DNA from 4 places in the Streptomyces sp. NPDC039609 genome. Region 2 is predicted to be linked to each of the others. Evidence: riboswitches for the same ligand, from Rfam matches in the RefSeq annotation. Region 2 holds a riboswitch; each other region holds the start of a gene.

Region 1 (7,139 bases), on a different contig from region 2:
CGGAACTCGGAGCGGCGGCGCACCACGTCGAAGCGGTGGTCGAGATAGACCTCGAGGAGCTCCTTGAGGCCAAGCGTGAGCGGCTGGCCGTCGACCAGCGCCACGTTGTTGATGCCGAAGGACTCCTCCATCGGCGTCAGCTTGTAGAGCTGCTCCAGGACCGCCTCCGGCACGAAGCCGTTCTTGACCTCGATGACCAGGCGCAGACCGTGGGCACGGTCCGTGAGGTCCTTGACGTCAGCGATGCCCTGCAGCTTCTTGGAGCCGACCAGATCCTTGATCTTGGAGATGACCTTCTCCGGGCCGACCGTGAAGGGCAGCTCGGTGACGACGATGCCCTTGCGGCGGGCCGTCACGGTCTCCACCGTCGTCGTGGCGCGGATCTTGAACGTGCCTCGGCCGTTCTCGTACGCGTCCTTGATGCCGGACAGGCCGACGATCCGGCCGCCCGTGGGGAGGTCGGGGCCGGGCACGAAGCGCATCAGCGCCTCGAGGTCCGCGTTCGGGTGCCGGATCAGGTGCCGGGCGGCCGCGATGACCTCGCCCAGGTTGTGCGGCGGCATGTTCGTCGCCATGCCGACGGCGATTCCGGACGCGCCGTTGACCAGCAGGTTCGGGTAGGCCGCGGGGAGCGCGACGGGCTCCCGCTCCTGGCCGTCGTAGTTCGGCGAGAAGTCGACGGTGTCCTCGTCGATCGACTCGGTCATCATCAGCGCCGCGGCGGCCATCTTCGACTCGGTGTACCGCATGGCGGCCGGCGGGTCGTCGTTGCCCAGGGAGCCGAAGTTGCCGTGGCCGTCGACGAGGGGGAGCCGCATGGAGAAGGGCTGCGCCATGCGGACCATCGCGTCGTAGATCGACGCGTCGCCGTGGGGGTGCAGCTTGCCCATGACCTCGCCGACGACGCGCGCGCACTTCACATAGCCGCGGTCGGGGCGCAGGCCCATCTCGTTCATCTGGTAGACGATGCGGCGCTGCACCGGCTTCATGCCGTCCCGGGCGTCGGGCAGCGCGCGGGAGTAGATCACCGAGTACGCGTACTCGAGGAAGGAGCCCTGCATCTCGTCGACGACGTCGATGTCGAGGATCCTCTCCTCGAACGCGTCTTCCGGCGGCGGTGTCTTCGTGCTGCGGCGGGCCATCGCGGCTGCGGCTCCTTCACCAACAAGGTTGATCTGACGCGGACCATTGTGGACCGTCCCACCGACAACGCCGACCGCGACCCGGGTACGGCCCGCCGTCAGCCGTCCGCGACGCCCCTGCGACCCGGAAGAGGGACGCCTCGAACCTGCGGGAACTTCGCCAGGTGTCAGTGCGCTTGCATAGGGTGGCAGGACTTTTCCATATCGCGATCGAAGGGACGTACATGCCCATGGGTCACACGGCCACGGCAGAGGCCGGCTCCGGCGGCCTGACAGCGACCGAGCACCGGCTGGCCAACGGCCTGCGGGTGGTGCTCTCCGAGGACCACCTGACCCCGGTCGCCGCGGTCTGCCTCTGGTACGACGTCGGCTCGCGCCACGAGGTCGCGGGCCGTACCGGCCTCGCCCACCTCTTCGAGCACCTGATGTTCCAGGGCTCGAAGCAGGTCCACGGCAACGGCCACTTCGAGCTGGTGCAGGGCGCGGGCGGCTCGCTCAACGGCACGACGAGCTTCGAGCGCACCAACTACTTCGAGACCATGCCCACCCACCAGCTGGAGCTGGCGCTCTGGCTGGAGGCGGACCGCATGGGCTCGCTGCTCGCGGCCCTGGACGACGAGTCCATGGAGAACCAGCGGGACGTCGTCAAGAACGAGCGCCGCCAGCGGTACGACAACGTGCCCTACGGCACGGCCTTCGAGAAGCTCACCGCCCTCGCGTACCCCGAGGGCCACCCGTACCACCACACGCCGATCGGCTCCATGGCCGACCTGGACGCGGCCACCCTCGAGGACGCGCGGTCCTTCTTCCGCACGTACTACGCGCCGAACAACGCGGTGCTCTCGGTCGTCGGCGACATCGACCCCGCGCAGACCCTGGCCTGGATCGAGAAGTACTTCGGCTCGATCCCGTCCCACGACGGCAAGCTGCCGCCGCGCGACGGCACCCTGCCGGACACCATCGGCGAGCAGCTGCGCGAGGTCGTCGAGGAGGAGGTCCCGGCCCGCGCGCTGATGGCCGCCTACCGGCTCCCGCACGACGGCACGCGCGAGTGCGACGCCGCCGACCTGGCCCTGACCGTCCTCGGTGGCGGCGAGTCCTCGCGGCTCCACAACCGCCTGGTCCGCCGCGACCGCACGGCGGTGGCGGCCGGCTTCGGCCTGCTCCGGCTGGCCGGCGCGCCGTCGCTGGGCTGGCTGGACGTCAAGACGTCCGGCGGTGTCGAGGTGCCCGAGATCGAGACCGCCGTCGACGAGGAGCTGGCCCGGTTCGCCGCCGAGGGCCCGACGCCCGAGGAGATGGAGCGCGCCCAGGCCCAGTTGGAGCGCGAGTGGCTGGACCGGCTCGGCACGGTCGCGGGCCGGGCCGACGAACTGTGCCGCTTCGCGGTCCTGTTCGGCGACCCGCAGCTCGCCCTCACCGCCGTGCACCGGGTCCTGGACGTCACCGCGGAGGAGGTGCAGGCGGTTGCCAAGGCCCGGCTGCGCCCGGACAACCGCGCGGTGCTCGTCTACGAGCCGACCGGTACCGAACAGAGCGACAGCGACGAGGAAGAGGGAGCGGACCAGTGACCGACGCTGCCGCGTCTTTGACGAGCATGACGTTCCACCCGCAGCCGGAGCCGGGCACCGCCAAGCCCTGGGCCTTCCCGGCACCGGACCGCGGAGCGCTGGACAACGGCCTGACGGTGCTGCGCTGCCACCGCCCCGGCCAGCAGGTGGTGGCCGTCGAGATCTTCCTCGACGCCCCGCTGGACGCCGAGCCCGAGGGCCTGGACGGCGTGGCCACGATCATGGCCCGCGCCCTCTCCGAGGGCACGGACAAGCACTCCGCCGAGGAGTTCGCCGCCGAGCTGGAGCGCTGCGGCGCCACGCTCGACGCGCACGCCGACCACCCGGGCGTACGGGTCTCCCTGGAGGTCCCCGTCTCCCGGCTGCCGAAGGCGCTCGGCCTGCTCGCCGAAGCGCTGATCGCGCCGGCCTTCCTCGACACCGAGGTCGAGCGCCTGGTGCGCAACCGGCTCGACGAGATCCCGCACGAGACGGCCAACCCGGCCCGCCGGGCGGCCAAGCAGCTCTCCAAGGAGCTGTTCCCGGCCACGTCGCGCATGTCGCGGCCGCGCCAGGGCACCGAGGAGACGGTGGCGGCGATCGACGCCGCGGCCGTCCGTGCCTTCTTCGAGGCATACATGCGGCCCTCCACGGCCACGGCCGTCGTCGTCGGCGACCTGACCGACGTGGACCTGGACAAGGTCCTCGCCGAGTCGCTGGGCGCGTGGACGGGGAACACGGCCGAGCCGCGCCCCATGCCTCCGATCACGGCCGACGACACCGGCCGGGTGGTCATCGTCGACCGGCCGGGCGCCGTCCAGACCCAGCTGCTCATCGGCCGCGTCGGCGCCGACCGGCACGACCGTGTCTGGCCGGCCCAGGTCCTCGGCACGTACTGCCTCGGTGGCACCCTCACCTCCCGCCTGGACCGCGTCCTGCGCGAGGAGAAGGGCTACACGTACGGCGTCCGTGCCTTCGGCCAGGTGCTGCGGTCCGACGGTGAGGGCCACGGCGCCTCGATGCTCGCCATCAGCGGCTCCGTCGACACCCCCAACACCGGACCGGCACTTGACGACCTGTGGAAGGTGCTGCGCACCCTCGCCGCCGGGGGGCTGACGGACGCCGAGCGCGATGTGGCCGTGCAGAACCTGGTGGGGGTGGCGCCGCTGAAGTACGAGACGGCCGCCTCCGTCGCCGGGACGCTCGCCGACCAGGTCGAGCAGCACCTTCCGGACGATTTCCAGGCGCAGTTGTACGCCCGCCTGGCCGAGACCGGCACGGTGGAGGCGACCGCGGCGGTCGTGAACGCCTTCCCGGTGGACCGTCTTGTCACCGTGCTCGTCGGTGACGCGGCGCAGATCGAGGAGCCGGTGCGTGCCCTCGGCATCGGCGAAGTGACCGTCGTCACCGGCTGATTGAGGCAACCCCGCGCCACTTCGAGGACCCCGTTATCACGGTATGGCGGGGTCCTCCCCTTTGTCCGTATTGAGGGAATGGGTGGGCGTATGCCCTGTGGCATGTCTTACAAACGGGCGTGTCTGTTTGCTGATTGAAAGACAGTCCGCTTAGCGTCGGTCCGGCTGTTCGCCAGTTGCACCCGCCGCGAGCCCGTGGCATCGGACAGTCATCGCCGAGTCCCCGTCAGGCGCGAGCCTGGGGAGCCGGGGACCCACACGAAGTCCCTGGGGTGAATCGGACGCCTTCGCACCCGTGCGGAGGGGCCCGTAGGAGACCTTCCTGCTCCGAACCCGTCAGCTAACCCGGTAGGCGAGAAGGAAGGAAAGGATCAGCCACTACATGGCGTTCACCCGTGCCACCGGGAAGCATCGTGGTCCGAGCCGTCTGGCGCGCCGCAGCGCGGGCATCGCCGGCGTCGCGACCATCGCCACCACCGGCGTCATCGGAACCCTCGCCTCGCCGGCGCTCGCCGCCGACGCGGACGCCCCCTCCTTCGAGGACACCGGCCTGACCCAGATCGTCGCCGCCGACACCCTCGCGGCCACGATCGACGCCCAGGCCGCCGCCCAGGAGCGCGAGGCCGCCGAGGCCGTCGAGCGGGCCAAGGCCGAGGCCCGGGCGAAGGCGGAGGCGAAGCGCAAGGCCGAGGCCCGCGCCAAGGAGATCCGCGAGGCCAAGGAGCGCGCCGCCCGCGAGGCCGAGCGCAAGCGTCTGAACTCCTTCCAGCTCCCCGTCGCCGGTTCGTACGTGACCACCAGCTACCAGGCCGGTGGCGCGCTCTGGTCCTCCGGCAGCCACTCCGGCGTCGACTTCCGGGCCGCCTCCGGCAGCCGGGTCGTCTCCGTCGGCTCCGGCACCGTCGTCGAGGCCGGCTGGGGCGGCGCGTACGGCAACAACATCGTCATCCGGATGAACGACGGCACGTACACCCAGTACGGTCACCTGTCGTCCATCAGTGTCTCGGTCGGCCAGACCGTCACCCCGGGCCAGCGGATAGGCCTCTCGGGCTCGACCGGCAACTCGACCGGCCCGCACCTCCACTTCGAGGCGCGCACCACCGCCGAGTACGGCTCCGACATCAACCCGGTCGCGTATCTGCGCGCCCGCGGCGTGAACGTCTGACGGCCACGGAACAGCGTCAGAAAAGCCCCGGCTCGTCCTGAGCCGGGGCTTTTCGCTGGCCAAAAGATATCCATGTTCCCGGATCGCCTTCGGAAATTCCGTCCCGCTGCAATAGAGTCGCCGACGAACCGGTTTCGCGCGGATCAAGGCGGAGGTCGAAGATGCGCATTCCCGCGCAGTCGGTATGCACGGCGATTCGGGACGACATCGTTTCCGGGGTCCTCCCGTGCGGCAGCCGGCTGACCGAGGAGCAGTTGGCCCGCCGCTACGGGGTCTCCCGCGTCCCCGTCCGCGAGGCGCTGCGCACCCTGGAGTCCGAGGGCTTCGTGATCAGCCGCCGGCACGCGGGCGCCCATGTCGCCGAACCCACCGAGCAGGAGGCGGCGGATCTTCTGGACGTCCGGTCACTGCTCGAGCCGCTGGGTGCCGCCCGCGCCGCGCAGCGCCGCACCGACGCCCATCTCAAGGTGCTGCGGGGCCTGGTCAGGCTGGGGCAGGAGCGGGCCAGGCGCGGCCAGGGTGAAGATCTGCGCTCGCTCGGCAGCTGGTTCCACGAGACGCTGGCACAGGCCTCCGGCAGTCCGGCGCTCACGGCGCTGCTCACCCAGCTGCGGCACAAGATCGCCTGGATGTACGCGGTCGAGCCCGCCGCCCAGCCCGTCGAGGCGTGGGCCGAGCACGGGGCGATCGTCGACGCCGTGGCGCGCGGCGACGCCGAACGGGCCCGCACCCTGACCGCGCTGCACGCCGAGCGCTCGCTGGCGCAGCACCGGTTGAAGCGCCAGGAGCGCGGACGTGTGAGGGCTTCGCAACACGTCGTAAACACCGCGAGCGCCCAGAATTAACACGCGGGCCGTATACAAAGAATAGGAATTCTCGGGGCTTTCTTCGTGCTGCCCGGGATTCCAGAAATTCGGTGGTCGGGTCGGCAGGGAAAACAATGGAGCCGCACTCGCCTTCATTTCGGCGTGTGCGGCTCCATCGGAATTAAGTCAGACGGTCTCGGGGAGCTCGTCGAGGCCCTCGGCAACCAGCTTCGCCAGACGGTCCAGAGCGGCCTCGGCGCCATCGGCGTCCGAAGCGAGCACGATCTCCTCGCCGCCCTGCGCGCCCAGACCGAGCACCGCGAGCATCGACGCGGCGTTCACCGGGTTGCCATCGGCCTTGGCGATCGTCACGGGGACGCCGGAGGCCGTGGTGGCACGGACGAAGATGGAGGCGGGGCGGGCGTGCAGGCCCTCGGCCCAGCCGACGTTGACGCGGCGCTCAGCCATGGTGTTGCCCTTCAAGTCTCAAGCGGGTTGTCTAGACCAGTCTCTCACGGGTGGCGGGATGCTCGAAGCCGACCTTCGGACCCTGTCCCAGGGCCGTTTCGGTGCTCCTACCTTGCATGGCACACAGACGCCGCGCGACCGGTGCCACTGACGTACCCCGGCCGTACGCTTGCCCCATGCAGAGCGCGTCGGAACAGCCGGAACAACCGGAACACGCCTACCCCGACCACTGGGAAGCGGATGTGGTCCTCCGTGACGGCGGCACCGCGCGCATCAGGCCCATCACCGTCGACGACGCCGACCGGCTGGTCAGCTTCTACGAGCAGGTCTCGGACGAGTCGAAGTACTACCGCTTCTTCGCGCCCTACCCGCGGCTCTCCGCCAAGGACGTGCACCGCTTCACCCATCACGACTTCGTCGACAGGGTCGGTCTCGCGGCGACCGTCGGCGGGGAGTTCATCGCCACCGTTCGGTACGACCGCATCAACGAGCGGGGGCTGCCGGCCAGCGCCCCCGCCGACGAGGCCGAGGTCGCCTTCCTGGTCCAGGACGCGCACCAGGGGCGGGGTGTGGCCTCCGCGCTGCTCGAACAC
Region 2 (7,139 bases):
GCGCGATCGCGGCGACCGTGGTCACGGAGCCCGCGAGCCCGACGAGCGTCTCGGCCTCGCGGATCGGGACGGTCTGCTCGGCGAGGTCGAGCGCGGCGCGGATGTCGGTCCGGATCGAGGCGATCTCGGCGGCGGCCGGCGGGTCGCTGCGGACATGCCGCTCGGTGAGCCGTACGCAGCCGATGTCGACGGACCGTGCGGCCTCGACGTGCTTGTTGCCGACGACGAACTCGGTCGAGCCGCCGCCGATGTCCACGACGAGGTACTTCTCCGTGCCGTGCAGCTCGGCCGTGGCGCCGGTGAAGGAGAACTCGGCCTCCTGGTCGCCGGAGATCACCTCGGGCTCGACGCCCAGGATGTCCAGGACGCCGGAGACGAAGTCGTCGCGGTTCTCGGCGTCGCGGGAGGCGGAGGTGGCCACGAAGCGGAGCTTCTCGGCGCCCAGCTCCTTGATGACGGCCGCGTACTCACGGCAGGCCGCGAAGGTCCGCTCCAGCGCCTCGGGCGCGAGCCGCCCGGTCTTGTCGACGCCCTGCCCGAGCCGGACGATCGTCATCCGCCGGTCGAGCTCGATCAGCTCGCCGGTGTCGGGGTGCACGTCGGCGACGAGGAGGCGGATGGAGTTCGTACCGCAGTCGATTCCGGCGACGCGGGTCACTGGGCGGACTCCTTCTCTTCCGCGCACGGCGTGACGCACGGGCCCTTGGCCCACCACTCGGGCAGCATCGCCAGCGCCTCGTCGCCCAGCGGGTTCACCCCGGGGCCCGCGGCCAGCGAGTGGCCGACGAGGACGTGCAGGCACTTGACCCGGTCCGGCATTCCGCCGGCGCTCGGGAATCCCTCCAGGACCTCGATGGCGTCACGGCGGGCGATGTAGTCCTCGTGCGCGGCCCGGTAGGCGGCGGCCAGCTCCGGGTCGGTGCCGAGCCGGGCCTGCATCTCCTTCATGACCCCGTTGGCCTCCAGCGTGCCGATCGCCGAGGCCGCGCGGGGGCACGTGAGGTAGTACGTGGTGGGGAACGGCGTGCCGTCCGGGAGCCGCGGCGCGGTCTCGACGACGTCCGGGTTGCCGCAGGGGCAGCGGTGCGCGATGGCGCGCAGCCCCCGGGGCGGGCGGCCGAGCTGTTCCTCGAAGGCGGCGACGTCCGCGTCGGTGGGCTCGGTGCGTGCGGTCTGCGGAGGGGGCGTTTCCATGCCTGCGTCTGTCTTCTCGTCGGGGGCGGTCTGCTTCCGGGCGGGCCCGGTCGCGTGGGACGGACCGGACCGCGATGGGGCCGGCCGGGCCCGGGGTGTGGGCCCATCATCTCGCGCCGGGGCGCTAACGGCTCGCGTCGGCCCGGTCGACGCCGTCCCAGAGGTCGGAGTACCAGGGGCGGTCGGCCGCGCTCTGCTCCTCGCGCCGGGCGCGCTCGGCCTCGGGGTCGTTCACGGTGAAGCCGGTCTCGCCGGGCAGCACGTAGTGCAGGTGCTCGCGGGCGAGGCGGCGGACGTAGGCCGGGTCCTGGAGGCGGGCCTTCTCGTCCCGCAGCTCCTCGACCCGGGCGGCGGCCTCGGCGGCCTGGCGCTCCTGCTCGGCGATCTCGCCGCGCTGGGAGACGTACTGCCGCATGGGGTAGGCGAGCGCCACCACCAGCGAGCAGACGACCAGGGCGAGGAAGGCCGCGCGGCCGGTGAGCCGCGAGCGGCGGGCCTGGCGGCGGGTCTGGGAGCGGTAGACACGGGCGGCGGTCTGCTCGCCGAGCAGCCTGATCCGGGTCGCGGTCGAGAACCGGTCCCGGTCCTTCGCGGCCATGTCGTGTCGCCTCCCCTTCTCCTGCGCCGTAAAGCGTGCGTCCCCGCACACGGTACGGGACCGAGTGCGGGGACGTATGTACGACGGGCTGGACAGCCCTTGAGCCGCTACCGGCCCTGGGCCGACGCCGGCCTGAGCCGGTGTCAGCCCGTGAGCCGGTGTCAGCCCTTGAAGCGCGGGAAGGCGCTGCGGCCGGCGTAGACCGCGGCGTCGTCGAGGATCTCCTCGATGCGCAGGAGCTGGTTGTACTTGGCGACGCGCTCGGAGCGGGCCGGGGCACCGGTCTTGATCTGGCCGCAGTTGGTGGCGACGGCCAGGTCGGCGATGGTGACGTCCTCGGTCTCGCCGGAGCGGTGGGACATCATGCACTTGAAGCCGTTGCGCTGGGCCATCTCGACGGCGTCCAGGGTCTCGGTCAGCGAACCGATCTGGTTGACCTTGACGAGCAGGGCGTTGGCGGTGCCCTCCTCGATGCCGCGGGCCAGGCGCTCCGGGTTGGTGACGAACAGGTCGTCGCCGACGATCTGGACCTTGGAGCCCAGCTTGTCGGTGAGCACCTTCCAGCCGGCCCAGTCGTCCTCGAACAGCGGGTCCTCGATGGAGACCAGCGGGTACGAGGAGACGAGCTCCTCGTAGTACTCGGTCATCTCGGCGGCCGTGCGGGACTTGCCCTCGAACTCGTACGAGCCGTCCTTGTAGAACTCGGACGCGGCGACGTCGAGCGCCAGCGCGATGTCCTTGCCCGGGACGTAGCCCGCCTGCTTGATGGCCTCGAGGATGAGGTCGAGCGCCTCGCGGTTGGAGTCCAGGTTCGGGGCGAAGCCGCCCTCGTCGCCGAGGCCGGTGGACAGGCCCTTCGTCTTCAGGACGGCCTTGAGGGTGTGGTAGACCTCGGTGCCCCAGCGCAGGGCCTCGGAGAAGGACTCCGCGCCGATCGGCGCGATCATGAACTCCTGGATGTCCACGTTGGAGTCGGCGTGCGAGCCGCCGTTCAGGATGTTCATCATCGGAACGGGCAGCAGGTGCGCGTTCGGGCCGCCCAGGTAGCGGAAGAGCGGGAGGTCGGAGGCCTCGGACGCGGCGTGCGCGACGGCGAGGGAGACGCCGAGGATGGCGTTGGCGCCGAGCGAGGCCTTGTTGTCCGTGGCGTCCAGGTCGAACATGGCCTGGTCGATCAGGCGCTGCTCGGTGGCGTCGTAGCCGACGAGCTCCGGGCCGATCTGCTCGATCACGGCGAGGACGGCCTTCTCGACGCCCTTGCCCTGGTAGCGGTTCTTGTCTCCGTCACGGAGCTCAATGGCCTCGAACGCACCGGTGGAGGCACCGGACGGAACAGCAGCACGACCGGTGCTGCCGTCGTCGAGGCCGACCTCGACCTCGACCGTGGGGTTGCCTCGGGAGTCCAGGATTTCCCGGGCTACGACGACGTCGATGGACGGCACGAGCATCTCCTTCTGGGATGTGACGCTAGATGTGACGCTTGCTGTGCAGGGTCGCTTTGGCCTTGCGCCAAGAGCCTAACCGGCTCCGGGGCTCCGGCCCGCCCGGCGCCCGCCCCCTGGGACGAAAAAGGACCCGAGGGCAGGTATCTCGGGTCAAAACACCCCAGACCTACTCACCGGTAACGCGGGGAGAGGGCTACGGGAACCCCGCATCCGGGAACTCCGGCGCACGCGGAGCCGGGGAACGCGGAACCCCGGCCCGGCACACACGGGGGAGGGTGCGCCGGGCCGGGGTGGTCACCGCGGGAGGGTCGGAGGGGCCGCGTGAGCCGCCGGACTCACGCGAACCGCCGGGCTCACTTCAGGTGAAGCTGCTGGCCCGGGTGGATCAGGTCGGCGTCCTCGACGACGTCCTTGTTCAGCTCGAAGAGCTTCTCCCAGCCGCCCTCGACCTTCTGGGCGGCGGCGATCTTGCTCAGGGTGTCGCCGGCGACGACCTTGTACTCGCCGTCACCCTTCGCGACCTTCTTGCCGGTGGGGGTGGTGACGGTCTTCGCCTCGGCCTTCGGGGCGGTCCGCTGCTCGCTGCGGGTCGTCGGCTGCTCGGCCTTGCGCTCGGGGGCGGCCGGGGCGGCCTGGGCAGGCGCGCTCTCGGCGGCGCCGCCGGTGTACGCGGCGCTGGAGAGGCCCACGCCACAGCTCGGCCAGGCACCCTTGCCCTGGCCGGCCAGGACCTTCTCGGCGATCTGGATCTGCTGCGACTTCGAGGCCTGGTCGGCGGTGGCGGCGAACGCGGTGCCGCCGTAGGCGGCCCAGGTGGAGGCGGAGAACTGCAGGCCGCCGTAGTAGCCGTTGCCGGTGTTGATGGCCCAGTTGCCACCGGACTCGCACTGGGCGACGACGTCCCACTCGGAGGCGGTCGCGGCCGAGGCGGACCCGGCGGTCATGAGCGGCGCGGCGACGGCGACACCGGCGATGCCGGCGAGGGCGACGGCGCGGGTGGCCTTGGAGGCACGACGGTGTTTGCCCTTGGCGGAAAACAGCATGGGGAATCTCCTCACCGACGCCTGCGAGGTGAGCTGTCGGGTTCGGGCCATGTGAGTTGCCCGGCCGCGCGACCTGGCGCGCGGCTTCACCCCGAGCCGCATCCTCGGCCGTCTGTCTCAACGGCCGGGGGCGGCACTTACCTTGGGTCCCCCGCTCCTGCCTTCGGCGCATGACGCGACGACTGTTCCCATCGGCCGACGGCAGGATTCGGCGTATCGGTCGACGGGGCCCGCGGTGGCGAGCGGTGCTGACCGTAGACACAGACCTCTCCGAAGTTCAAAGAGGCCCATTGGGGAAATATCGCCCGTACCCACTTCGGGACGAAGGGTGTTTACGCAGGTGAGAGGTGACGGAAGCAAACTTTGCGGACGCGATATGCCAGTTGAGGCAAAGAGACCCATGTCTCAGTTGCACAGAACCGGACATACGACCCCGAACTACCCCTTCGACGGGAGGAGATCGATCGTCAGGTCGAGGCTCTGGCCAGGGACGATGAGGTCGGGATCGGCACCCACCGTCGAGCGGTTGGCGTCATAGAGGGCGCCCCAGCCGCCCGGCAGTTCGTTCTCCCGCGCAATGTCGGTCAGATTGTCGCCCGGCTTGACGGTGTATTCGCCCGAGTTGCCCTTGGTGTCCGTAACGCCCGTGGAGTCCTTGGGATCCTTGACATCCTCGACGCCCGCTACGTCCGCACTGTCCGACTCCTCCCCATTCCCGCCCGGGGTCGCCTCACCTGTCGGCTCATCAGCCGGAGCGTCCGTCGGTGCGGCATGTCGACCGTTTTCGCCGCTCTTGCCCGGATTGACCGTCTCCTCCGGGGCCGCGTCACCGCGGTGCTTACCGGTGCCCGGAGTCGCCGGTGCGGAGGGCGTGACGGAGGTCTCGGGAATGGCGGTCGGGCCCGACGTCGAGGGCTCGGTGGTCCCGGGGGCGGCGGTCTCGGGGGCGGTGGCCCCGGGGGTGGCCGGAAGGCCCGCCGTCCGGTTCGACTCCTCGACGGGGCCCGTGGGCTCCTCCGGAGTGACCGCAGGCCCCGGGTCGACGCCGGGCGCGGCGCCGTCGTTCGTCAGTCCGGCGATCGGGGCGCAGGTGGCCCACTGCGTGGAGCCGGCGGCGAGCGCCTTGTCCGCCACCGCGATCTGCTGGGCACGGCTCGCGAGGTCCGCACTGGTCGCGTACGACAGACCGCCGTACGTCTCCCAGGTCTCCTGCGTGAACTGCAGTCCGCCATAGAGGCCGTTGCCGAAGTGTGCGCTCCACAGGCCGCCCGTCTCGCACTCGGCCACCCGGTCCCAGGTGGCGGCGTCGGCGGCCGAGGCGGAGCCCGCGGCGAGCAGCGGCATCGCCAGCGCGGATCCGGTCACGCCTGCGGCGACGACTATGGCGGGGGCCTGGCGGGGTCTGCGGTGTCGTCCGTTCCCGGAGCGCATGCGGAGAGCCTTTCGCGTGACTGCTGAGATGACGGTGAACGTAGCGGCATTCGAACGTCAGTAACAAGTCGATGCAGCGGAGATCACGTAAAAGTCACAGTCTTGACGGATCGTCAGTCACCCAAAGGGGAGAACTCGACCGGAAGCGTGCGCAATCCCCGCATGATGAGCCCTCCGCGCCACCGCAGATCGGCCGGATCCGCGGCAAGTCGCAGGTCTGGCAGGCGAGTCAGCAAGGTCGAGAGCGCGATCTGCCCTTCGAGCCGGGCGAGCGGTGCGCCGATGCAGTAGTGGATGCCGTGCCCGTAGCCGAGGTGCTGGTTGTCGCGCCGGGACAGATCGAGCGTGTCCGGCTCGTCGAAGCGCGCCGGGTCGCGGTCGGCGGCGGCCAGCACGACGAGGACCGGGTCGCCCGCCGGGATCTCCTGCCCGCCGATGGTCAGCGGCTCCATGGCGTACCGCCAGGTCGCCAGCTCCACCGGCCCGTCAAAGCGCAGCAGCTCCTCGACACCGGTCTCCAGGAGTCCCCGCTCCCCCGCCGCGAGCGAGGCCTGGAGCCGCTCGCGCTCGCCCGGGTTGCGCAGCAGGGCGTACACCCCGTTGCCGACCAGGTTGACCGTGGTCTCGAACCCCGCGAAGAGAAGGATGAAGGCCATGGCGGCGGCCTCGTTCTCGGTGAGGTGCTCGCCATGGTCGGACGCCTTGATGAGCCCCGAGATCAGATCGTCGCCCGGGTCGAGCCGCTTGCGGTGGATCAGCTCCGCCAGATAGCCACGCATCTTCTTGACCGACCGCGCCACCCCGCCGCGCGGCCCTCCGCCGTGCCGGATCATCATCCCGGCCCAGTCCCGGAAGTCGTCCTGGTCCTCGCGCGGAACGCCGAGCAGGTCGCAGATCGCGTAGATGGGCAGCGGGAACGCGAACTCGTGGATGAGGTCCGCCTCGCCCTTCGCCGCGAACGAGTCGATCAGCCGGTCCGTCAGCTCCTGCACCCGCGGTGCGAACTCGGCGACCCGGCGCGGCGTGAACGCCTTCGAGACCAGTCGGCGCAGCCGGGTGTGGTCGGGCGGGTCGATGTTGAGCAGATGCGTCATCAGCTCGGCCTTGCGCTCCCCCGGGATCCCCGTCTTCCCCTTGGCGTGCGCGGGCTCGTCGTGGTGCGCCGGGTTCTTCGACAGACGCTGGTCGGCGAGGGCCTGCCGGGCGTCCGCGTACCGCGTCACCAGCCAGGCCTCGACCCCGCTGGGCAGCTTCGCCCGATGGACGGGAGCGTGCTCGCGCAGCCAGGCGTAGGCAGGGTACGGATCGGTCGCGAACTCCCAGGTGAAGAGCTCGGGGGCGGGGGGTTCGGCGGGGGGCGTGCTCACCCTGAGACGGTACAAGGTCGCCACTACCCCGGCCCGCCGGAGGCCGGGGGCCCGTGGTCGG
Region 3 (7,139 bases), on a different contig from region 2:
GAGAAGGAGCACGGCCCGGCCCGCCACCAGACGGGGCGGAACAGCGGCGTGATCCACAGCGGGATCTACTACCGCCCGGGGTCCCTGAAGGCGCGGTTCGCGGTCGCGGGGGCGGCCGAGATGGTCAAGTTCTGCGCGGAGTACGGCCTGCCGTACGAGGTCACGGGCAAGCTGATCGTCGCGACCGGGCGGGACGAGCTCCCCCGGCTGCACGCGCTCGTGCAGCGCGGCCGGGAGAACGGCATCCCGGTGCGCGAGCTGGGCCCCGCGCAGATCAGCGAGTACGAGCCGCGGGTGCGGGGGCTCGCCGCGATCCACGTCGGCACGACCGGGATCTGCGACTACGGAGCGGTGGCGGCGCAGCTCGCCGAGTCCTCCGGGGCGCGGATCCTGTACGGCTCCGAGGTCACCGCGATCGACCGCCGGCCCTGGGGCGTCGCCGTCCGCACGGCCGCCGGGGCGGTGGTGCGGGGGCGGGTCCTGGTGAACTGCGCGGGGTTGCACTGCGACCGGGTGGCCCGGCTCGCGGGCGACGAGCCGGGGATGCGGATCGTCCCCTTCCGCGGGGAGTACTTCGAGCTGGCGGACCCCTCGCTGGTGCGCGGCCTGGTCTATCCGGTGCCGGACCCTGCCTTCCCCTTCCTCGGGGTCCATCTGACGCGGGGCGTCGACGGCGGTGTGCACGTGGGGCCGAACGCGGTGCCGGCGCTGGCCCGCGAGGGGTACGGCTGGTCGGCCGTCCGGCCCGGCGACCTGGCGGGGACGCTGGCGTGGCCCGGATCGTGGCAGATCGCGCGGGAGCACTGGCGGTACGGAGCGGGTGAGCTGCGCCGGTCGCTGTCGAAGCGGGCCTTCACGGAGGCGGTGCGCAGGCTGCTGCCGGTGGTGGAGGAAACGGATCTGCGGCGGGCGCCGGCGGGGGTACGGGCGCAGGCGGTGCTGCGGGACGGCACGCTGCTGGACGACTTCCTGATCCGTGAGGCCCCCCGGACGATCCACGTGCTGAACGCCCCGAGCCCGGCGGCGACGGCGTCGCTCCCGATCGGCCGGGAGATCGCCACGAGGGCGCTGTCCTTTCTGTAGTCCTCGCCACAGCGGAGTGGGGTGAGCGCGCCCGTAGAATTGGGGGCATTGTGTCTGAGTCTCAAGAAACCGCCACCCGCCCCGTCGCCGAGCCCGTCGTCGCCCGCCGGGGCAGTCGGATGTTCGCCGCCGGAGAAGGGCCCCTGCCCGATCCCGCCGGTTCGCACCACGAGCGGCGCATCCGCAGCTTCCAGCCCCGCCGCAGCCGCGTCACCGCGGGGCAGGCCGAGGCGATGCTCAAGCGGTGGCCCGACTGGGGTCTCGACATCGACGGCAAGCGGATCCTCGATCTGAAGGAGATGTTCGGCGACCTCCCCGTCGTCCTGGAGATCGGCTTCGGCATGGGCGAGGCCACGGCCGAGATGGCCGCCGCCGACCCCGGCACCGGCATCCTCGCCGTGGACGTCCACACCCCCGGTCAGGGCAACCTCCTCGGTCTCGCCGACCGCAACGGGCTCGAGAACGTCCGCGTCGCCAACGGCGACGCGATCATCCTGCTGCGAGAGATGCTCGGCCCCGATGCCCTCGACGGCTGCCGCGTCTACTTCCCGGATCCCTGGCCCAAGAAGCGCCACCACAAGCGGCGCCTGATCCAGCCCGAGTTCCTGACGCTGCTCGCGACACGGATGAAGTCCGGCGCCGTCCTGCACTGCGCCACCGACTGGGAGGAGTACGCCGAGCAGATGCTCGAGGTCCTCTCCGCCCACCCCGACTTCGAGAACACGCAGGCCGACGGCGGCTACGCACCCCGCCCCGCCTTCCGTCCCCTCACCCGCTTCGAGGGGCAGGGCCTCGACAAGGGCCACCTCGTGCACGACCTGCTCTTCGCCAGGAAGTAGGACGTCGAGGGCGGAACTCCCTCGCGGGGTGTCAGTCGCTGTCGTTAGGGTCGATCACGTGTCGAACCACGTGCCCGTCCCTGCCCGGGACACCGAGGAGCCCGACTTCACGGCTGTCCCGGACCGCGCCCAGTGGCGCTACCGGCCCCGCCGCGCGTTCTGGCGCAGCAAGGTGGTCCGGGCGGTCGCCGTGGTCACGCTGCTCACGCTCTGCGCGCTGGTGATCCTCGCGATCGTGCGGGACCAGACCGGCACCGAGGGGTTCCTCGTCGGCCTCGGCCTGGCCGTCCTGCCCGTCCCTCTGCTGGTCGCCGCATTCCGCTGGCTCGACCGCGTCGAACCCGGCCCGTGGCGGAACCTGATCTTCGCGTTCTGCTGGGGCGCCTTCGCCGCCGCGCTCGTCTCGATCATCGCCAACTCCTTCGCGGTCCGCTGGATAGCCACCGCCACGGCCGACCCCGCGTCCGCCGACACCCTCGGCGCCACGGTCGTGGCACCGGTGGTCGAGGAGAGCGCCAAGGCCGCCGCCGTACTGCTGATCTTCCTGCTGCGCCGCCGCGAGTTCACCGGTCTCGTCGACGGCGTCGTGATCGCCGGCCTCACCGCGAGCGGCTTCGCCTTCACCGAGAACATCCTCTATCTCGGCCGGGCCTTCGGCGAGGACCAGGAGATCGGCACGACCGGCATCGGCTCGATGACCGCCGGCACCTTCTTCGCACGGATCGTGATGTCGCCGTTCGCGCATCCGCTCTTCACCGTGCTCACCGGCCTCGGCTTCGGCTTCGCCGCCCTCGCCACCCGGCGCCAGCGCGTGCGGCGCGTCCTGCTTCCGGTGGCCGGTCTCGTCCTCTCGATGGGCGTGCACGCCCTGTGGAACGGCTCGGCGACCATCCTCGGACCGTGGGGCTTCATCGTCGTGTACGGCATCTTCATGGTGCCCGCGTTCGGTCTGCTGACCTGGCTGGCGATATGGAGCAGGCAGCGGGAGCTGCGCACGATATCCGGGCAGCTCCCGGCGTACGCCGCGGCCGGCTGGCTCTCCCCCGCCGAGCCGCTCGCGCTCTCCTCGATGCGGGCCCGTTCCCTCGCCCGCGACTTCGCCCGCCGCACGTACGGCCCGGCGGCCGCCGTCGCGGTCGGGGAGTACGAGGCGTTCGCGACGACCCTCGCCTTCCTGCGCCACCGCGCCCAGCGCGGCGCGGGCGCTCCGGACTTCCTCGCCCGCGAGCAGGAGCTGCTCCACCACCTCTGGCAGCGCAAGGCGGTCGCATCCCCCGCCCTGACCTATGCCGCGCGGGCGACGGGCCAGGTCTGGGCGCCGCCCCAGTACCTCGACTACGGCGGCTACAACCCGTACCGGAGCTAGTTCGCGGGGCGCCTCCGGGTCGGTCAGCCGCAGGTCGAGCGTGGCCGGACGCCGACGGCACCGCGGGGGTGACGCGGTGTTCCGGCACGCCCGACGTCGGGGGGCCGCCGAAGGCGCGGGGGGTGCCGCAGGACCGCCGGAGTCGCGGGGGGGGCCGCCAGGACCGCCGAAGTCGCGGCGGGTGCCGCAGGACCGCCGGAGTCGCGGGGCGCGCAACGAGGGACGCGCCCCCACGCGAGCGTGGGGGCGCGTCGAAGACTCGACGGCCTCAGCGGCCTCGGATTCCCGGCCGGATCAGACCGACAGGCCCTTGTCCCGCAGCCAGGCCGCCGGGTCGATTCCGTCGCCGCCCGCGGTGTGGACCTCCAGGTGCAGGTGCGGGCCGGTCACGTTGCCGGTCGCGCCGACGCGGCCGATCGTGTCGCCCGTACCCACCGACTGGCCCACGCTCACCGTCATCGAGGACAGGTGCGCGTACCAGACCTCCGAGCCGTCCTCCAGCTCCAGGACGATCCGGTAGCCGTACGAGCCGGACCAGCCCGCCGACTTGATGGTGCCGCCGTGGACCGCCTTGACCGGCGTGCCGGTGGGCGCCGCGAAGTCGAGGCCCGTGTGGTAGCCGGAGGACCACATGGAGCCGGACTGGCCGTAGGTGGAGGTGAGGGTGTACGAGGACGTGGGCAGGGAGTAGCTGGCGGCGAGCTTGGCCAGCCGCTCCGCCTCGGCCTTGGCCGCTGCCTCCGCCTCCGCCTTCTTCTTCGCCTCGGCGGCGGCCTTCTCTGCCGCGGAAGCCTTCGCCGCCGCCTCGGCCGCTGCCTTCTCCGCCGCCTGCTTCTCCGCCTCGGCCTTCTCGGCCGCGTCGGCGGAGGCCTGCTGCTGCTCGGCCTGCTGGAGGATGCGGGCGCGCAGCGCCTCGCCGGCGTCGGCGGTGGACTCGGACGCGGAACCGCCGTCGGTCTTCTCGGCGCTGTCGGCCGAGAGGGTGAGGGAGGCGGTGAGCGGCTGCGGGTTGTTCGTCCCGGAACCCGTACCGTCGGCGCCGTCCTCGTCGGAGATGAGTTCGCCGACGCCCGGCAGTTCGGAGGCGTCCGGGAGGTTCAGGTCCGGGAGCGATATGGAGACCGGGGGCTTGTCCTTGGCGGTGGCCATGCCACCAGCGCCGACGGCCGCGATGACACCGACGCCGAGGACGGTGGAGGAGCGGGCGAAGGCGGAGCGCTGCTTCACGACCCGGTGGCGGCCACCGGAGCGGGCCTGCTGGCGAAGGGAGTCCTCGGTGGGGTTCCACTCCCCCCACGTCGTGGCGTCGTCCGTACCGGCGGCGCCCGGCGCACCGAACGCTTGGAACCCGTCGAAGGTGTCTTCGGGGGCAGGGGTGTTGGACGCCACGGAGGCGTACTCCTTTCCTTCCTTCTCGCCTACCGGGTTAGCTGACGGGTTCGGAGCAGGAAGGTCTCCTACGGGCGGTGTCGCACGGATGCGACGGTGCCCGATTCACCCCAAGTGGTGGTTCCCCGGTTCCTTTTCAGGATTCGGCGCGTGCGCACGGTGCCGTCTCTTGCGACGGCTGGGACGACCGCGCTGCGTTATCGAACGTTAATAGACAGGAGGGCCGGATTCCAAGCTGTTCCGAGTGATCATTCAAGGGATTGAGTCAGTACAGCCCGATTTGACCCCGCTTCAGTTGACCCCCGCCTGCAGGAGTTGAAACTGACAGTGTGTCAGTTGTTATCTCAGCGGTACCTCTCCACTACGGATGGTCACGGCACCACCGGCATCGTCCGCCGCCGCTCCGGCTGCCCCGTCGTCGGACGGCTCACGGCGAGCAGCGCCATGTCGTCCGTGGAGCCGCCGCCCGTGTAGCGGCGGACGTCGTCGACGAGCGCGTCCAGCAGCTCCTCGGGACCCGGGAAGATCCGGCCGGCGAGCCGCTCGGCCGGATCGTAGAAGGTGCCCTTGGCGTCGCGCGCCTCGGACAGGCCGTCGGTGTAGAAGAGCAGCGTCGCGCCGGGCGGGTACGGGCTCTCGTCCGCCCTGTCTGGCCAGGCGGCCAACTCGCCCATGCCGAGCGGCAGCGCCGGCTCGCTCGGCGCCAGCAGCTCCAGGCCCCCGTCCGCGTGCAGCAGCAGCGGCTCGGGGTGACCGCGGTTCACCACCCGTACGTGCCCGTCCACGCGCGGGATCTCGGCCAGGACGGCCGTGGTGAACCCCTCGAAGGCGTCGAGACTGGAGCGCCGCGTGCCCTCCCGGGCCAGCGCCCGCTCCAGCCGCTGCGCGACGCCCTCGAGGGTCGCCTCCTGCTCGGCAGCCTCCCGGAAGGCCCCGATCACGATGGCGACCGCCTCGACCGCGTCCAGCCCCTTGCCCCGTACGTCACCGACCACGAGCCGCACCCCGTACGGAGTGTCCTGGACGGCGAACAGATCGCCGCCGATGAACGCGTCCGCCTGCGCGGCCTCGTAACGAGCCGCCACCTGAAGGCCGCCGATCCGCTCGGCCGGCGTCGGCAGGACCGCCTTCTGGGCGGTCGCCGCGATCACCCGGGCCGAGGCGAGCCGCTCGCCGCTGCGCAGGACGACCCGGTTGATGAGCAGGGCGAGGGCGACGACGGTGGCGACGGTGAATGTCTCGGTGAGGGAGGGAACTTCGGAGGCCGTGTGGTTGTAGAGGTGCAGACCGATGCCGGCGAGGATCGCGGCGATGCCGGTGAGCAGGGTCGTCAGCATCGAGAAGAACGGAGCCGCGATGAGCGGAGCGGCCGAGAACATCGGGGCCGCCGTGTACGAGGGCGGGGTGGAGAGGTCGAAGACGACACCACCGAGGATGACGAGCGGGGGCAGGGCTCGGATGAACCGCCGGGCCTGCTCGGCTCGCGGCCGCGGACGCCCGTTCACGTCGCCGCCCGCGCCTCGCTGCCCCTGCCCCACCTGTGCTCTCCTGCCCGGTCCGTACACGGCGACGGACGGTACCGCGCCCACCCCAGGGTGGCGGGAGCCGCGCCGCGCGGCGACCCCCGCTCGGCCGAGTGGGTGACACCTCCTCAGCCGCTCACCCCTACGCCCCCGCCCTTCACCTCCGCGCGCCCCCGACCCCTACCCCCGAGCGTCCGGGACCCCGTCCGCGCTCAGCCGTCCGCCGCGCCCCAGGACCCCCACCGCGCCCGCGCACGCCAAGCCGACCCCGCACAGCACCAGCCACGGCGTCGCCGACCACCCGGTCACATCGAGCAGCGCGCCCGTCCCCAGGTTCCCGAGCGTGATCCCGATCCCGCAGACGGTGTTGTAGAGCCCGTAGTGCGTGGCCACCCACCGCCCGCCCGAGAGCGCGACGACCGTGTCCATCTCGTACGGGTACAGCACCGCGTTCGCGACCGCCAGGGCCGCCGCGCACAGCAGCAACCCCCCGAGGCCCGGCACGGCCACGGGCGGCAGGAAGGCCGCGCCCATCAGCACAAGGCCGAGGACCAGACACCGCTCACGGCTCAGCCGGCGCGCGCACCAGGCCGTGATCCGCAGCTGGCCGGCCAGCGCGACGAGCGCGGAGACGACGAAGAGCGCGGTCGTCGCCGCCGTGCCGTCCGCCGCGAGCGGCAGCGCCAGGTAGACCTGGAAGGACAGGACGTACGAGCCGGTCATCGCCAGCGAGAAGAGCCAGAAGGTGCGGTTGGTCAGCACCGTACGGAACTGGCCCCGCTCCTCGACCGCCTCCGCCGGCTTCCCCCGTACCGGAAGGTGCCGCAGCTGTACCAGCGTCAGTACGGCGAACAGCACCGCCGCCACCACGCATGTCAGCCGGAACGACACCCCCGTCAGCGCCACCCCCACCAGCGGCCCGAGCAGGATCCCCGCCTG
Region 4 (7,139 bases), on a different contig from region 2:
TGCCTCCGAGGCAAGAAAGTTGCCTCAGAGGAAAGATCCTGGCGGAATGGGGGCATGGAGCACCTCCCCGGGGAGCGGTCCCCGGACCCCGCCGCACCCGATGTCCTGCCGGACGTCGCGCCCCAGCTGCGCGCCCTGCGCCGACGCCGAGGGCTGACCCTGGAGGCCGCCGCCCAGCGGGCCGGTCTCTCCCCGGCCCATCTCTCCCGGCTGGAGACCGGCCGCCGGCAGCCCTCGCTGCCCATGCTGCTCGCCCTCGCCCGCATCTACGGTACGACGGTCGCCGAGCTCCTGGGTGAGGTTCCGCCCGAGCGTGATCCGGTCGTCAGGGCGGGCCGGTCCGAGCCCGTCGAGGCCGACGGCTGGATCTACCGCCAGGCCGGTGGCCCCGGCCGCGCGATGCAGGCGCTCCGGGTCCACGTGCCGTACGCCACCCGGACCGACATCGTGCGCGTCCACCCCGGGGAGGAGTGGCTCCACGTCCTCGAAGGGCAGGTGCGCCTCGCACTCGGCGACACCGTGCACGTACTCGACCCGGGGGACAGCGCGCACTTCGACTCGCTCACCCCGCACCGCATCGGCGCCGCCGGCCGCGGCGGGGCCGAGCTGCTCTTCGTCCACACGCTGATGCAGAGCCCCGCCGCCGAGCTGTGCCTCGGCGACGGAACTCCGCATCCGCGCTGAGCCCTTCGGAAGGGGCCGATATGTCCGACAAGTCCGTACCCGTCACCGGCGAAGAGCGCGACGGGGGCAAGTTCCCCAAGGGTCTGGTGCTCCGGCTCTTCGCCTATCTGGTGGCCGGGCACCTCTTCGCCGGGTTCCTCTACCTGCTGTTCATGCTCGGCGGGCAGAACCAGTAGAGGACGGGGTCACGCCTCGACGACGAGCCGCTCGCGCAGCCGCTCCCGCGTCTCGGGGGCGAGCTCGAGGCCGTCCGTGAGGTAGCTCTCGACCGTGCCCCAGGTCTGCTCGATCGTCTCGAACGCTGCCCGCAGGTACTCGACGCGCGCGTCGAAGAGCGGGCTGAGCAGCTCCATCACCTCGGGCGACATGGCGTCCGCGGCGGTGGAGCTGCGGCGCACCTTGTACCGGCGGTGCGGGTCGTTCGACTTCACGTAGTCGGCCTCGATCGCCTCGCGCTCGACACCCACCGCGAGCAGCGAGATGGCGATCGACAGGCCCGCGCGGTCCTTGCCGGCCGCGCAGTGCATCAGCGCCGGAACGCTGTCCTCGGCCATCGCGTGCAGGATGCGGCTGTGCTCCGCGATCCGCTCGACAATCATCTTCCGGTACGAATCGGACATTCGGGCGGCTGCCTTGCCGTCACCCAGGATGGCGCGGAGCTGCTCCAGCTCGCCCGTGCTGACCAGCTTCCAGAACTCCTTGCCGTCGGCCGGGTCATTGAGCGGTATGTTCACATTTCGTACACCCGGAAGTTCGACGTCCGGGCCCTCGACCTTCCGGTCCGCCTGGTTGCGGAAGTCGAAGATCGTGTGCAGCCCGAGGGTGGAGAGGAAGGCCGCGTCCTCCTCGGTGGCGTGCGCGAGGTGGCCGCTGCGGAAGAGTCGTCCGAATCGCACCGATCCGCCGCGCATGGTCGGCAGGCCGCCCACGTCCCGGAAGTTGCGCACCCCGGTGAGCTCGGGTTCGGTCGACGGGACCTGCGGCAGCTGCTGCGTCACGAGTGCTCCTGAAGGTTGACTGATCGAGATCGGTTCCAGGGGCAATCATCCCGGGTGGGGGCGGCTCCGCATACCCCCGGGGTATGGGAATGGGTGTTCTGTCCGAATTGGGCCCTTAGGTATAACGCGCCCTGGTAATAGGGGAGATGGGTTCCGGTGCGTGAGCAGCGTCATAAAAGTGACGGACCGTGCCTGATCGTTCCGGACAATCTCCCTGCCGGAAAAGGGAATCGGCGCTCCGCCCTCCACGGAGGGTGACCGGAATTCGGCCTGAATATCCCGGCCCTGAATGCGGGAGAAAAACGGTGGCTTGTTCGCGCCGACTCCGCTCGTCTACGGTCACCGTCAATCCGGTCGGACCGCCGAATCCTGCCACCGCCCGGAATCCGCACCCATCCACGTACGGCAGGAGCGGGGGACCCAGGTAAGTACGCCGAACCGGATCGATCCGGACGGCTTGGGGTTAAGTCGCGTGAGAACGCGGCCGGACATCTCCAGTCCGAACCCGACAGCTCACCTCGCAGGCGACGGAGAGGAATTCGCCATGCCCGCAAAGGGTAAGCACCGCCGTCCCAAGGTCAACCCGATCACGCGCGGATTCGTCGCCGCCGGCACCGGTGGCGCCGTCGTCGCCCTGCCGCTCCTCGGTGCGACCGGAGCCCACGCCGCCGACAAGGGCGCCCCGACCGTGACGCCCGAGCAGGCCGTCGCCGCCGTCGCCGCCGCTCCCGCGAAGGCCCCCGCCGCCGACAAGACCGCCAAGCCGAAGACGTACTCCGTCGTCCGCGGCGACTACCTGTCGAAGATCGCCTCCGAGCACCACCTGGCGGGCGGCTGGAAGAAGCTCTACGAGGACAACCGCCAGGTCGTGGGCGGGAACCCCTCGCTGATCCTTCCCGGCATGAAGCTCACCCTCGGCGCCAAGTCGACGGCGACCCCGCCCGCGCCCAAGGCCGCCCCGAAGACCGCCCCGAAGGCCGCACCCAAGGCGGAGAAGTCCTCCACCGGTTCGGCCGAGCGCAGCTCGCGCAGCGCCGACCGCGGCACGGTCGAGTCCACCCAGGCCTCGACCTCCACCCCGGCGCCGTCCGCTCCCGCCAAGGCCGCTTCCTCCGGCTGGGTCGCCCCGGTCAGCGGCGGCGTCTCCACCCCGTACCGCGCCTCCGGTGCCATGTGGTCCTCCGGCTACCACACCGGTGTCGACTTCATCGCCTCCTCCGGCACCTCGGTCAAGGCCGTCGGTGCGGGCACCGTCTACTCCGCGGGCAACAGCGGCTCGTACGGCAACGAGGTCGTCATCCAGCACGCCGACGGCACGTTCTCGCAGTACGCCCACCTCTCCTCGCTGGGCGTCTCCGCCGGCCAGACCGTCACGGGCGGCCAGGAGATCGGTCTCTCCGGTTCGACCGGCAACTCCACCGGTCCGCACCTGCACTTCGAGATCCGCACCGGACCGAGCTACGGCTCGGACATCGACCCGCTGGCGTACCTGCGCTCGCACGGCGTCAGCATCTGACGTACACCCGGCACCCGAAGGGGCCCGGCACCTGTGTGCCGGGCCCCTTCGCGTTCCCCCGTATTCCGGCTTGGCGGAATCTTGACCGGTGGCGTATCTCACCCGGCGTCAACCCCTCCTTACGGTCGCGTAGGTCACACCCATAAGGGAAAGATGAGCTCCCGTGGCAGACGATTCGAGATCAAGAGACATGGACGTATTCGGGTCGTACGCGGCGATCGGTGACAGCTTCACCGAGGGCGTCGGAGACCCCGGGCCAGATGGGAAGTACGTCGGCTGGGCGGACCGCTTCGCGGTGCTGCTCGCCGACCAGCTGCCGGAGCACGACGCATTCCGTTACGCCAACCTGGCCGTACGCGGCCGCCTCCTCGACCAGATCGTGGAGGAGCAGGTCCCCAGGGCGAAGGAGCTCGCCCCCGACCTCGTGACCTTCTGCGCGGGGGGCAACGACATCATCCGCCCGGGTACCGACCCGGACGATGTCGCGGAGCGCTTCGAGCGCGCCGTCGCGGATCTGACCTCGGCCGTGGGCACGGTCATGGTGACGACCGGCTTCGACACCCGCGACGTACCCGTGCTGCGCCATCTGCGCGGCAAGATCGCCACCTACACGGCTCATGTCCGGGCCGTCGCCGACCGCTACGACTGCCCGGTCCTGGACCTGTGGTCGCTCAAGTCGGTGCAGGACAGGCGGGCTTGGGACGACGACCGGCTGCACCTCTCGCCCGAGGGTCACACCCGGGTCGCGCTGCGCGCCGCCCAGGTCCTCGGCATGGAGGTGCCGGCGGACCCGGACCAGGCGTGGCCGCCGCTGCCGCCGCGGAACACCCTGGACGTGCGCCGCGACGACATCAACTGGGCCAGGGAGTACCTCGTGCCGTGGATCGGCAGGCGGCTGCGGGGTGAGAGCTCGGGGGACCACGTGGAGGCCAAGCGCCCGGACCTCATGCCCCTCTGAGCGTGGCGGGGATCCGTTCCAGGACGCCTCCGGCGAACACGTCGTACAGCGGCAGCGTCTCCAGATGGACGTAGCCGATGTGGCAGTCGCAGACGGCGAGGGGGCAGGCGCGGGGCCGCAGGGCGGCGCGGTACGAACCGTCGTACAGGTTGCCGAGCTCGGCCTTCACGAAGTGGCAGCGTCGCACCGTCCCGTCACCGTCCACCGAGATCACCGACTCGCCGGTCCGGCAGGGGAGACCGGCCGAGGGGTGCGGACGGCGGCTGTACGGGAAGAGGGGGTCGAGGGCGGTCCAGCCATCGGCCTCCTCTTCGGTGTAGGTGTGCCCCTCGGCGGCGTTCACCCAGAGGTACACCTCGGGCGGGAGATCGTCCCGGAGCCGCCGAGCGTGCTCCCGGTGCTCCGGCAGGCCGACGATCCCGACGCTGAAACGCGTGCCCCGGGCGGCCAGTTCGCGGCACTTGGCGAGAAAGCGGTCGTACGGTGTCTGCCCCGGGTGGTAGGTGCACCAGAGCGCGAGGGTCTCGGGGTCGGCCTCGGCCAGCCAGTCGGTGCGGCAGCTCAGATTCGTCTGGATCGCCACCCGCTCGATGTGGGGGAGGCGCGACAGCTCGGTGAGCGTGCGCCGGTACCAGGACCTGACCAGGCCCTCGCCCCACGGGGTGAAGAGAATCCTCAGCCGGTCGCCGGTCTGCGCGGCCGCCCAGGCGGAGAAGCGCTCCAGCGCGGCGCGGTCGGCACGCAGCTGCTCGCGGCTGTCACGGCGCTTGGCGAAGGGGCAGTAGGGGCAGTCGTAGTCGCAGGAGGCGAGCGGGCCCCGGTAGAGGATCGTCAGGTCCATGCCGTCACCTCCGCTACTTCGGCTCGTAGGCGGCCATCGCCGCCCGGACGGCCGGCGAGAACAGCGCGGGACCGAGCGCGTCCGAGTGGGCCAGGCCCTCGGGCGAGAGCCGCAACAGCCCGGCCGGGGCCGTCGGATCCAGCCAGCCGAGCTTCTCGAACCGGCCCAGTTCGGCCGGGAAGTCCGCGAACGGCGAGGTGCCGAACCGCTCGTCGTAGTCGACCGCCGACATGCCCCGGGCCTGCAGGAGCGACTGGAGCAGATGGCGTCGGCGCGCCTCGTCCGCCTCGACCCACCGGCCCACCTGGGCGCGGGTGAAGTCCCGCGTCCCGGTGTAGAAGTCGATGATCGAGCGAACCTCCCTCATGTCGACGGCGTAGTCGAAGGAGTAGTGCAGCGAGGAGGTGTACGAGCGCGCCCCGCAGCCCAGGCCGATCATCCCGTCCGTCTGGCAGGCGTAGTCGTCCGCGCCCTGCGGCGGGGCGTCCGCGCGCCGGAACATCCGCATCGATTCCTGCTGGTACCCCCGCGCCAGCAGATGGTCCCGGCCGTGGCGGTACAGCCGCAGCCGCTGCTCGTCCCACTCCCGGTCCGCGGTGGGCGAGAGTCGGCCGAGGCCGGTGAGCGGGCGGATGTAGAGGGGATAGAGATACAGCTCCTCGGGCGCCCAGGCGAGCGCCGCGTCGAGGGAACGGGTCCAGGACTCCTCGGTCTGGCCGTCGATGCCGTAGATGAGGTCGATGTTCAGTACGGGGACGCCGGTGTCCCGGATGCGGGCGAGCGCGGCCTCGACATCGGCGCGGCGCTGCGGCCGCACGGCGGCGCGGGCCTCGGCCTCGACGAAGCTCTGCACTCCGATGCTGAGCCGGGTGGCGCCCCGGTCGGCCAGGACCGCCAGCCGGTCGGCGGTGGCCGTCGAGGGGGAGGTCTCCACGGAGAGCGGGACGGCCCGCAGATCCGCACCCATCCGCTTCTCCGCGATGTCGCAGAGCCGCTCCAGCTCGCCGGCGGTGAGGAAGGTGGGGGTGCCCCCGCCGAAGGCGGCCGTGGCGAAACGGACCGGTCCGGCGTCGCCGAGCGCCTCCCTCACGGCTGTCGCCTGTCGGTCGAGCGCGTCGAGATAGCGGCTGGTCAGCTCGTCCGGGGCGCCGATCCGGGTGAAGAGGTTGCAGAAGCCGCAGCGGACCTCGCAGAACGGTATGTGCGCATAGAGGGAGAGCGTGTCCTTCGGCTCGTCCGCCCACAGCGCCGCGAGGGAGGGCGCGGGGTCGGGGAGCGGCCGGTACGCCGTCTTGTGCGGGTAGGCGTAGACATAGCTCTCGTACGGACGCGGGGCATCGCTCATGCGACCGCCTCCCGCTCCGGGCCGTCCAGGAAGAAGTGGGCGTACGGCACGGTCCAGACGACCTCGTGGCCGAGGCGGTGACCGGTGAAGCCGTCCTCCCCGTATGCCGTGCCGTGGTCGGAGCAGACGATCGCGAAGCAGTTCCGGCGGCTGCTCATGGCGGCGAAGAGCCGGCCGATGTGCCGGTCGACGTACTCCAGCGCCGCCGCGTGCGAGGCCCGGGTGTCACCGGACTCCCGGGTGGCACCGGGCAGATGGAACCAGTTGGGCTGGTGCAGGGCTGCGACGTTGACGAAGAGGAAGAGGCGCTGCTCGTGCGGGAGCGCGGCGACGATCTCCTCGGCCCGGGTCACCTGGGACTCGAAGGAGGTGGGGGAGGCGACGCCGAAGTCGGGCTCCCAGTGGCTCTCCTGGAAGAGGCCGGGCAGCACGGAGCCGAGGGGGCCCTGGCCGTTGAAGAAGCCGACGCCGCCGACGCAGGCGGTGCGGTAGCCCTCCTTCGCCAGACCGGAGACCAGATCGGGGGTGTCGTGGACGAAGGTGCCGTCGGCGGTGCTCTCGCTGCCCGCGAACCGCGCGGCGAAGAGTCTGGGGTGCGGGCCCTGGTGGTCCGGGGTCGGCAGGAAGCCCGCGAAGATCGCCTGATGGGAGGCGTAGGTGAAGCTGCCGGGGGCGTGCCGGCGCTCCCAGCTGCCGCCGGGGAGGTGCCGGGCCAGGTTCGGGATGCGGCCGGCCGCGGCGAGCTCGGTGGCGACGTCGTACCGGAGGGTGTCGAGCGTGACCAGGAGGAGATCGTG

The links. Region 2 has a riboswitch for cyclic di-AMP ahead of ACZ561_RS38810 (transglycosylase family protein). Riboswitches for the same ligand answer to the same signal wherever they lie in the genome.
Region 1: another riboswitch for cyclic di-AMP. It lies ahead of ACZ561_RS25530 (M23 family metallopeptidase); the one in region 2 lies ahead of ACZ561_RS38810 (transglycosylase family protein).
Region 3: another riboswitch for cyclic di-AMP. It lies ahead of ACZ561_RS33900 (M23 family metallopeptidase); the one in region 2 lies ahead of ACZ561_RS38810 (transglycosylase family protein).
Region 4: another riboswitch for cyclic di-AMP. It lies ahead of ACZ561_RS13360 (M23 family metallopeptidase); the one in region 2 lies ahead of ACZ561_RS38810 (transglycosylase family protein).

Annotation. Positions count from the first base shown of each region.
Region 1 covers NZ_JBVIUJ010000008.1:374,638-381,776, reverse strand. The annotation lists gene ACZ561_RS25545 (DNA gyrase/topoisomerase IV subunit A) at 1-1,142, opposite strand, end outside; gene ACZ561_RS25540 (M16 family metallopeptidase) at 1,367-2,713, shown strand; gene ACZ561_RS25535 (M16 family metallopeptidase) at 2,740-4,107, shown strand; cyclic di-AMP (ydaO/yuaA leader) riboswitch at 4,311-4,476, shown strand; gene ACZ561_RS25530 (M23 family metallopeptidase) at 4,490-5,272, shown strand; gene ACZ561_RS25525 (GntR family transcriptional regulator) at 5,434-6,117, shown strand; gene ACZ561_RS25520 (HPr family phosphocarrier protein) at 6,265-6,546, opposite strand; gene ACZ561_RS25515 (bifunctional acetate--CoA ligase family protein/GNAT family N-acetyltransferase) at 6,723-7,139, shown strand, end outside.
Region 2 covers NZ_JBVIUJ010000022.1:59,164-66,302, forward strand. The annotation lists gene ACZ561_RS38790 (Ppx/GppA phosphatase family protein) at 1-658, opposite strand, end outside; gene ACZ561_RS38795 (DUF501 domain-containing protein) at 655-1,194, opposite strand; gene ACZ561_RS38800 (FtsB family cell division protein) at 1,319-1,792, opposite strand; gene eno (phosphopyruvate hydratase) at 1,954-3,240, opposite strand; gene ACZ561_RS38810 (transglycosylase family protein) at 3,591-4,280, opposite strand; cyclic di-AMP (ydaO/yuaA leader) riboswitch at 4,284-4,459, opposite strand; gene ACZ561_RS38815 (transglycosylase family protein) at 4,719-5,711, opposite strand; gene ACZ561_RS38820 (cytochrome P450 family protein) at 5,825-7,078, opposite strand.
Region 3 covers NZ_JBVIUJ010000015.1:14,021-21,159, forward strand. The annotation lists gene lhgO (L-2-hydroxyglutarate oxidase) at 1-1,083, shown strand, start outside; gene trmB (tRNA (guanosine(46)-N7)-methyltransferase TrmB) at 1,203-1,922, shown strand; gene ACZ561_RS33895 (PrsW family intramembrane metalloprotease) at 1,981-3,288, shown strand; gene ACZ561_RS33900 (M23 family metallopeptidase) at 3,583-4,677, opposite strand; cyclic di-AMP (ydaO/yuaA leader) riboswitch at 4,689-4,836, opposite strand; gene ACZ561_RS33905 (PP2C family protein-serine/threonine phosphatase) at 5,049-6,215, opposite strand; gene ACZ561_RS33910 (MFS transporter) at 6,381-7,139, opposite strand, start outside.
Region 4 covers NZ_JBVIUJ010000004.1:250,140-257,278, forward strand. The annotation lists gene ACZ561_RS13345 (XRE family transcriptional regulator) at 55-684, shown strand; gene ACZ561_RS13350 (DUF6126 family protein) at 705-860, shown strand; gene ACZ561_RS13355 (tyrosine-protein phosphatase) at 870-1,682, opposite strand; cyclic di-AMP (ydaO/yuaA leader) riboswitch at 2,049-2,224, shown strand; gene ACZ561_RS13360 (M23 family metallopeptidase) at 2,227-3,198, shown strand; gene ACZ561_RS13365 (SGNH/GDSL hydrolase family protein) at 3,362-4,156, shown strand; gene ACZ561_RS13370 (STM4011 family radical SAM protein) at 4,143-4,997, opposite strand; gene ACZ561_RS13375 (STM4012 family radical SAM protein) at 5,011-6,342, opposite strand; gene ACZ561_RS13380 (STM4013/SEN3800 family hydrolase) at 6,339-7,139, opposite strand, start outside.